One region of the Dechloromonas sp. A34 genome, then DNA from elsewhere that is predicted to be linked to it. Evidence: riboswitches for the same ligand, from Rfam matches in the RefSeq annotation. Region 1 holds a riboswitch; each other region holds the start of a gene.
The links. A riboswitch is a leader RNA that binds a small molecule or an ion and turns the genes downstream of it on or off. The one in region 1 is predicted to bind cobalamin.
Positions count from the first base shown of each region.

Region 2: another riboswitch for cobalamin. It lies ahead of NQE15_RS13615 (ribonucleoside-diphosphate reductase subunit alpha); the one in region 1 lies ahead of cbpA (modified peptide precursor CbpA).
Region 3: another riboswitch for cobalamin. It lies ahead of bluB (5,6-dimethylbenzimidazole synthase); the one in region 1 lies ahead of cbpA (modified peptide precursor CbpA).
Region 4: another riboswitch for cobalamin. It lies ahead of cobT (nicotinate-nucleotide--dimethylbenzimidazole phosphoribosyltransferase); the one in region 1 lies ahead of cbpA (modified peptide precursor CbpA).

Region 1 covers NZ_CP102486.1:529,472-531,667, forward strand. The annotation lists gene ubiD (4-hydroxy-3-polyprenylbenzoate decarboxylase) at 1-795, shown strand, start outside; cobalamin riboswitch at 826-1,015, shown strand; gene cbpA (modified peptide precursor CbpA) at 1,100-1,255, shown strand; gene cbpB (peptide-modifying radical SAM enzyme CbpB) at 1,252-2,196, shown strand, end outside.
Region 2 covers NZ_CP102486.1:2,717,737-2,719,932, reverse strand. The annotation lists gene NQE15_RS13615 (ribonucleoside-diphosphate reductase subunit alpha) at 1-1,260, opposite strand, end outside; cobalamin riboswitch at 1,432-1,630, opposite strand.
Region 3 covers NZ_CP102486.1:132,571-134,766, reverse strand. The annotation lists gene NQE15_RS00665 (cobyric acid synthase) at 1-575, opposite strand, end outside; cobalamin riboswitch at 636-823, shown strand; gene bluB (5,6-dimethylbenzimidazole synthase) at 864-1,616, shown strand; gene cbiB (adenosylcobinamide-phosphate synthase CbiB) at 1,613-2,196, shown strand, end outside.
Region 4 covers NZ_CP102486.1:135,959-138,154, forward strand. The annotation lists gene NQE15_RS00670 (Pvc16 family protein) at 1-119, opposite strand, end outside; gene cobU (bifunctional adenosylcobinamide kinase/adenosylcobinamide-phosphate guanylyltransferase) at 176-745, opposite strand; cobalamin riboswitch at 763-956, shown strand; gene cobT (nicotinate-nucleotide--dimethylbenzimidazole phosphoribosyltransferase) at 1,035-2,084, shown strand; gene NQE15_RS00685 (adenosylcobinamide-GDP ribazoletransferase) at 2,084-2,196, shown strand, end outside.

The DNA.
Region 1 (2,196 bases):
ACCATTCTCGGCGCCGTGACGCCGGTGCCCGATTCGCTGTCGGAATACCAGTTCGCCGGCCTGCTGCGCGGCGGCAAGACCGAGCTGGTCAAATGCCTGGGTTCGGCGCTGCAAGTGCCGGCTTCGGCCGAAATCGTCCTCGAAGGCGTCATCCATCCCGGCGAGATGGCGCTCGAAGGCCCCTATGGCGACCATACCGGCTACTACAACGAGCAGGCCGAGTTCCCGGCGTTCACCATCGAGCGCATCACCATGCGCAAGAATCCGATCTACCACAGCACCTACACCGGCAAGCCGCCCGACGAGCCGGCCGTGTTGGGCGTCGCGCTCAATGAAGTGTTCGTGCCGCTCCTGCAGAAGCAGTATCCGGAAATCGTCGATTTCTACCTGCCGCCGGAAGGCTGTTCCTACCGGCTGGCTATCGTTAGCATCAAGAAGCAGTATCCCGGTCACGCCAAGCGCATCATGTTTGGCATCTGGTCCTTCCTGCGTCAGTTCATGTATACCAAGACGATCATCGTCGTGGACGACGACATCGACATCCGCGACTGGAAGGAAGTGGTCTGGGCGATGACGACGCGCATGGACGCCACACGCGACACGACGCTGGTCGACAACACGCCGATCGACTACCTCGACTTCGCTTCGCCGGTGGCTGGCCTCGGTTCCAAGATGGGGCTCGATGCCACCAACAAGTGGCCGGGCGAGACGACCCGTGAATGGGGGCGGCCGATCGTCATGGATGGCGACGTCAAGCAGCGGGTCGACACGATGTGGCAGGAACTAGGTCTTTAGGAAGCTTGACCGTTTCCGCGGCGTTTTGAGAGAATCCGCGCTCCTATCGGTATCGAGATACGGAACACGGTGCGAATCCGTGGCGGGCCCGCCGCTGTAACCGGGGACGAAGACTGCATGGTCGCCAGACCAGCCACTTGCGGGGCATACCGCGCAGGGAAGGCGCAGCGCTTCGGCTGATCCGGAAGCCAGAAGACGAATCGATGCCAATCTGGAGCCAAGGCAAGGGCTCCGGCTGACTGCATGCGAGAAGCGTGCGGTGAGCCGGAGCCCTTTTTGTTTTTGCATTCCCGAGGAGTGGAACATGACCCAAACCGTGACTTCAACCGTCAAAACCCCGCAAACGACTGAAAACCAGGCCGCCCCGGCCGTTCCGACCATCGCCGTGCGCAAGAGCTGCAACCCGGAAGGCATGGGCCTGTCGCACTATGTGCTGATGGACAAGAAGGCGGCCAAATGACCGCAGCGCTTCCCGCGGGAGCGCTGCGCGACCCGCATTTCCTGCCGGTGGATATCGGCCACGATATCTACGCCGCGGTAACCGATCCGGACACCGCCTTCTGGGCACTGGTCGACAAGAACAAGGTCGGCGAGGGGCTCGATCCGGCCACGCTCGCCGCCTATCGCGAAAAGGCCGAGGGTTTCCGGCAGGAACTGCATGCCCTGCGATTTGGCCTGAAGCCCTCCGGCGTCTATCTGAATCCGACCGAGCGCTGCAACCTCAACTGCACCTACTGCTACCTGCCCGATACCCAGCGCAGCGGCGGCAGCCACATGCCGGCCGTGACGCTGCTCGCCTCGCTGGGCAAGCTGCGCGACTACTTCCGTTCGGTGATGCCGGACGGCCGCAAGCCGCGCGCCATCTTCCACGGCGCCGAGCCGCTGATGAACCAGGCGGCGGTGTTCGAGGCGATCGATGCCTTCGGCGACGATTTCGTTTTTGGGCTGCAGACCAACGGCACGCTGCTCGACGATGCGGCGCTCGACTTCCTGACCTCGCGCAATGTCAGCATCGGCCTCTCGCTCGATGGCCCGGTCGCCGGGATCACTGACGCGACGCGCCGGACCTGGGGCGGCAAGAGTGTGCACGACAAGGTGTTGCGCACCATGGAAAAGCTGCGTGGCTACGGCTCGTGGAGCGTCATCACGACCTGCACGACCGAGAACCTGCCTTACCTGACGCGCATGGTCGAGTTGTTCCACGCCCATGAGGTGCCGACCTGCATGCTCAACACCGTGCGCTGCACCCTGCCCGGGGCGCGCGGCGTCAAGCCGGCCGACGGCGACATGGCCAAGGCCTTCTTCGCCGCCATGGACCGCACCCACGAGCTGTACCAGGAAACCGGCCGCAAGCTGATGGTGGCCAACTTCGCCAATATCCTGATCGGCATCCTGGCCCCG
Region 2 (2,196 bases), 2.2 Mb from region 1:
CTGGTTGACGGCGACCGCCGTGTCGTTGACCACTTTCAGGAAGGGAATGACGCCCTGGCTCTGGCCGTTGGTGCCCTTGATCCGGCTGCCCAGCGAGCGCACCGGCGTCCAGTCGTTGCCCAGGCCGCCGGCGTATTTCTGCAACAGGGCGTTTTCCTTGATAGCCTGGTAGATGCCTTCCAGATCGTCGGCCACGGTGGTCAGGTAGCACGACGACAGTTGCGAATGCAGCGTGCCACTGTTGAACAGGGTCGGCGTCGAGCACATGAAATCGAAGCTGGAAATCAGGTCGTAGAACTCGATGGCGCGGGCTTCGCGGTCGATTTCGTTCAAGGCCAGGCCCATCGCGACGCGCATGAAGAAGATTTGCGGCAGCTCGATGCGGCGCCCGGCTATGTGCAGAAAATAGCGGTCGTACAGCGTCTGCAGGCCGAGGTAGCCGAACTGCCGGTCGCGCTCCGGCTTCAGCGCGGCGGCCAGGCGCGGCAGGTCGAAGGTGGCGAGGCGCGGGTCGAGCAGTTCGGCGGCGATGCCCTGCGCGATGAATTTTGGCAAATATTCGCCGTTGACCGTAGCAATCTCGTCCAGCCCCAGCGGGCGGCCGAGCACCTCATGCCCCAGGCTGGCCAGCAACAGCCGGGCGGTGACCTGGTTGTAGGCCGGCTCGCGCTCGATCAGCGTGCGCGCGGCGAGGATCAGCGCCTGCTGCACGTCGGCCAGCGGCACGCCGTCGTAGAGATTCTTCAGCGCCTGATCGAGAATGGTCCGCGTCGAAACCACCTCGCCCAGCCCGGCACAGGCGGCCTCGCAGGTCTGCAGCAGCATCCCGGCATCGAGCGGCCGGCGCTCGCCATCCACCGTCACATGCAGCGCCGGCGCGCCCTGCGCCACCGCCAGCGTGGCGCGTTCCGCCGCCCGGCGCTCGCGGTAAAGCACGTAGGCCCGGGCCACGTCGTGCTCGCCGGAGCGCATCAGGGCCAGTTCGACCTGGTCCTGGATGTCCTCGATTTGCACCGTGCCGCCATCGGGCAGGCGACGGGTCAGCGAACGGACCACGGCATCGGTCAGCCGGGCAACGACTTCGCGAACCCGCGACGATACGGCGCTCTGGCTACCCTCGACGGCGAGGAAAGCCTTGGTCAGCGCAACGGCGATCTTGTCGGCGTGGAAGGGAACGACGGCGCCGTTGCGGCGGATGACCTGCAGGGCAGCCACGGCATACTCGCTGCTGGCGGAAAGGGCGTGAATATTCGATTGCAAGGCGATTCTCCGTATCGGGGGGCGGAGAATCGACGTTGCGCCAGGCCGGAATTCGACGCGACCAGCCGCGACGCCAGCGGGTAGCAACCCGTGGTCGAATCGGCCAGACGAACGAACGGCAAGAAAGACACGCAATAAACCTCTCGTCAGGGACACCCCGCCCCAAAACCATGAAAGAAAGTTCGTTGCGGCAGGTCTCCTGGCTCTCGGTTCAGCGCGCTTCACCTACCTTCCCGGACGCATCCAGTGGCATGTGTTGGCGAAGCGCTCGCCGATTACAGTTGCGGGGGCAGCCCCGGAATTCGAGTCAGACTCGGCACCGGATTCCCTTTTAATCCCTGGGTGGGGAACCATCAACGGCACCGAGTCTAGGCTTAACAGACGCGGGGTGTCAAGGAAGCGCATATACTATATACGGTGCTTCGGCGAATTTATACCACTACCTGTAGTGGTCGTGGCGCGCAACTCCATCAGCACCTCTCTGTTTTCCCGGTCGTTGCCACCGGTGGTTATGTGCCATCTGGATGGCACATAACTGCCTCGCCGTGGGTAGATTACCCGCGCAAAGCTCGCACCTCGCCAAGAAGCTTGGAATTCCCGACGCTTGCATGTGGCAAACAAAACCGCTGTCTTGAATCCCGGATAAGTCCAGCGCGATACTACAAGCGCTTTCTGTGGACATCGTGTCTGCACAGCCTTCATCGGCGACCCCGGTCGCCCTGAAGTCCAGCCTTGCTGGCGTCGCAGTCGTTACCTGCCTTTTGGATCCCCGACTTCGGTCGGGTCCGGCCATGTCTTTGGCCGAGTGTCCGGTTCAGCCGCCTGGCTGAACGCCGTATCCTGCCGCGCGACCTTCGGGGTCGATCGGCATCGAGCGAAGGCCCCATTCGCTAGAATTGTGGGCCTTCATCCTGCACGTGCCGCCTGGCACGTTGC
Region 3 (2,196 bases), 400 kb from region 1:
TTGACCCGGTTCTGCTCCGAGGGGGAGAGCAGGTCCAGGGTGCCGACCAGATGGGCGAAGACGCCGCCGCGGTCGATGTCGGCAACGAGGATCACCGGGCAGTCCACAGCTTCGGCAAAGCCCATATTGGCGATGTCGCGGTCGCGCAGGTTGATTTCGGCCGGCGAGCCGGCACCTTCGACCAGCACGCAATCGTAGGCAGCGGTCAGCCGCCCCCAGGACTCAAGCACGGCCCCCATCGCCCGTGGCTTGTAGGCGTGGTAGGCCTTGGCGTCGAGATCGGTCGCCACCTTGCCGTGGATGATGACCTGCGCCTTCTTGTCCGTCGTCGGCTTCAACAGCACCGGGTTGAAATCGGTATGCGGCTCGAGGCCGCAGGCCAGCGCCTGCAGCGCCTGCGCCCGGCCGATTTCGCCGCCATCGCTGGTCACCGCCGAATTGAGCGCCATGTTCTGCGGCTTGAACGGCGCGACGCGCACACCGCGCCGCTTCAGAATGCGGCATAGCGCGGCGACCAGGGTCGTTTTTCCGGCATCGGAGGTAGTGCCTTGGACCATCAGGGTAGAACAGGACATATGGCGGGAGGTGTGAAAAAAGTCCGTAATTATGGCACCATCGGCCCCGCTCAATTTTGCTTTGGGCAGGTGTCTCCAGGTGCCGTTCAGCAGTACTGAACGGAGAATCGGGAAGGCGGTGCAAGTCCGCCACGTGCCCAGCGCTGTAAGGATGACGGGCGATGCAGCGAGCCACTGACCACGGTCGGGAAGGCGCATCGTGCGGTTGAATCCGAGTCAGAAGACCGGCCGGGAGACGAAACAAGGTTGCCCGGCCAGGCAACCGCCGCTTTTCCAGAAGGGGAATCCATGGAAAACCCATCCGCGCCTCAGGCGCACGCTTTTTCCGCTGCCGACCGGGCAGCGGTGTATCAAGCCATTTTCAACCGCCGCGATGTGCGCGGCCAGTTTCTGCCGACGCCGGTGCCGGACGACCTGCTCAGCCGCCTGCTGATGGCGGCCCACCATGCGCCCTCGGTCGGTTTCATGCAGCCGTGGAACTTCCTGCTGGTCCGTTCGCCCGAGGTCAAGCAGCGCGTCCACGACGTGTTCGCCCAGGCCAACGATGAAGCGGCGCGGATGTTCCCGGACGAAAAGCGCGAAATCTACAGCGGCCTGAAACTGCAGGGCATTCTCGAAGCGCCGATCAACCTCTGCATCACCTGCGACCGCTCGCGCAGCGGCCCGGTGGTCATCGGCCGCACCCATATCCCGACCATGGACCTCTACAGCAGCGTCTGCGCCGTGCAGAACCTCTGGCTGGCGGCCCGCGCCGAAGGTCTGGGCGTCGGCTGGGTCAGCATCTTCCACGAGAAGGCCCTGCAAGACGCGCTGGGTATTCCGCATCACATCGTGCCGATCGCCTACCTGTGCATCGGCTACGTCAGCCATTTCAAGGACAAGCCCGAACTGGAAAAAGCCGGCTGGCTGCCGCGCCTGCCGGTCGAGGAACTGGTGTTCCATGAACAGTGGGGCGCGCAGAACGCGGCCGAAGCCCCGCTGGCTGCAGTTCTGCGCGAGATGCAGGCGGATATCCAACACAAGGGCGTCTTCCCGAAATGAATTGGAGTCTGGCAGCCCTGGCCCCGTACGCGATGCCCCTGGCCGCGCTGAGCGCCGTGCTGCTCGACCGCCTGCTCGGCGAACCGGGCCGCTGGCACCCGCTGGTCGGCTTCGGCAAGCTGGCCGCCGCCGTCGAGAAACGCCTGAATCGGCGGACTCAGCTCGCCGGCATCCTGGCCTGGGCCCTGGTCGTACTGCCGCCCGTGGCGCTCGCCCTGCAGCTGCGACCCTACGCGCCCTTCGCCGTCGACGTCGCCCTGCTCTACTTCGCCCTCGGCGCCCACAGCCTGGCCGAGCACGCCGAAGCTGTCGCCCGGCCGCTGCGCGAAGGCCGGCTCGACGAAGCCCGCCGGCGCGTCGGCTGGATCGTTTCGCGCGAGACCGCCGAGCTCGATGAATCCGGCGTCGCCAAGGCCGGCGTCGAATCGGTGCTCGAAAACGGCAACGATGCGATCTTCGGCGCCCTGTTCTGGTTCGCCCTGCTCGGCGGCCCCGGTGCTCTGCTCTTCCGGCTGGCCAATACGCTGGATGCGATGTGGGGCTACCGCACCGAACGCTACAACCTGTTCGGCCGCGCCGC
Region 4 (2,196 bases), 390 kb from region 1:
AGGCGCCATGGCCAGACGAAGAGACCGGGGGTGTCGTCCGGGCGGCCGATCCGGATGGGTACTGTGGTGTGCGTTGCAAGCGTCTGGCACAAGGTGGTCAGGCGGGTGAAAAGGGGCATGGTGTCCTCCTGAGAAATGCCGGATCGATCCTCAGGTTAGCACACGGGCTGCCGCCTCAGTCTTTGCAAGGCGATTTGAGGCTCAGCGGCAGGCCGGCGGCAACCAGCGTCACCTGCTCGCACACCGCGGCAACGCGCTGGTTGAGCCGTCCCTGCTCGTCGGCAAACAGCCGCGATACCGGATGCATGGGTACGATGCCCCAGCCGACTTCATTGGAGACCAGGATGATGTGGCCGGGCAGTTGCGGCAACAACTCGATCAGGGCCGTCGTCTCGCCGTCGAACAGCGGGCAGGCGATCGCTTCGCCGGCCTCGGCCTGGCGGGCCGCCTGGCCGGCAAATAACAGGTTGGACAGCCAGAGGGTCAGGCAATCGACCAGGATGCAGGTCTCCGGTGTCGCGAGTTGGCGCAGTCTGGCCGCTAGATGCAGCGTTTCCTCGGTGCAGCCCCATTCGGCCGGGCGGCGGGCGCGGTGATGGGCGATGCGGTGGGCCATCTCGCCGTCGCGAGCTTCGGCGGTGGCCAGGTAAATGACCTGCTGGCCGGACTCCGCGGCCCGTTTTTCGGCCAGCAGGCTCTTGCCCGAACGCGCACCGCCAAGGATCAGTTCTTTCATGGCAGGCATTGTGGGCGAATGTCGGCGTGGACGGCAACCGGTATAATTCGCCCCGATTCGATAAAACGGAACACGGTGCAAATCCGTGGCGGGCCCGCCGCTGTAATCGGGGACGGATGTCGCGACATGCCACTGCTCAGGGGAAACAGACCCGGCGGGAAGGTGCGACAGACCGGCTGATCCGAGAGCCAGAAGACCTGTCGAATCGTTTGGGCTGGAGCCTGTGGACAGGGCTTCGCGGTGGCGTTGCAAGGCGCTGCTGCGAGGCCCTTTTGTTTATTTGGACAGGAAGAATCGGATGCATTCAAAATTCAAGATCGTCGCCCCGGACCAGGGGTTGGCCGCTGCGCTGCAGCACAAGATCGACCAGAAAACCAAGCCGCTCGGCGCCCTCGGGCAGCTGGAGGGGGTTGCCAAACGGCTGGGCCTGATCCAGCAGCGTCTCGACCCGCAGTTGAGCCAGCCGCAGATGCTGGTCTTCGCCGGCGATCACGGCGCGGCCAAGGCCGGCGTCTCTGCTTTTCCGCAGGATGTGACCTGGCAGATGGTCGAGAACTTCCTGGCCGGCGGCGCCGCGATCAATGTCTTTGCCCGCCAGAACGGCATGGAACTGGCCGTGATCGACGCCGGCGTGGCGCATGATTTCGGCAAGCGCGATGGGCTGATCGACGCCAAGGTCGCCCGGGGTACCGCCAATTACCTCGAACAGCCGGCAATGAGCAGCGAGCAGTGCGCCGTCGCCATGAGTCGCGGCGCCGAAATCATCCGCTGGCTGGCCGCCAAGGGGGTCAATGTCGTCGGCTTCGGCGAAATGGGCATCGGCAACACCGCCGCCGCTTCGCTGATCACCCATTGCCTGACCGGCACGCCGCTTGCCGACTGCATTGGGCGCGGCACCGGGCTCGACGACGCCGGCTTGGTCCGCAAGCAGGGATTGCTGGAAAAGGCCCTCGCCCGCTATCGCGCGGCCGGTGGCAAGGATGAACCAATGGCCGTGCTCGCCGAATTCGGCGGTTTCGAGATCGCGATGATGGCCGGGGCCATGCTGGCCGCGGCCGAAGCCCGGATGGTCCTGCTGATCGACGGCTTCATCGTCGGCTCGGCGGCCTTGACCGCCGCCCGGCTGGTGCCGGCGCTGGCTGAGTATTGCATCTTCTGCCACCGCTCGGCCGAGCCCGGCCACGCGGCGCAATTGGCGGCACTCGGCGCCGACCCATTGCTCGACCTTGGCCTGCGGCTGGGCGAAGGCACCGGCGCAGCGCTGGCTTATCCGCTGGTCAAGGCGGCAGCCAATTTCCTCAAGGAAATGGCCAGCTTCGAATCGGCCGGAGTCGCCGAAAAAAGCTGATGTTGCGCCGCGAGCTCGAATATTTCTTCGGTGCCGTCCGCTTCTTCACGCGGCTGCCGGTGCCGGCCTGGGTCGGGCATTCGGCCGAGGCGCTGAACCGCTCGGCGCGCTA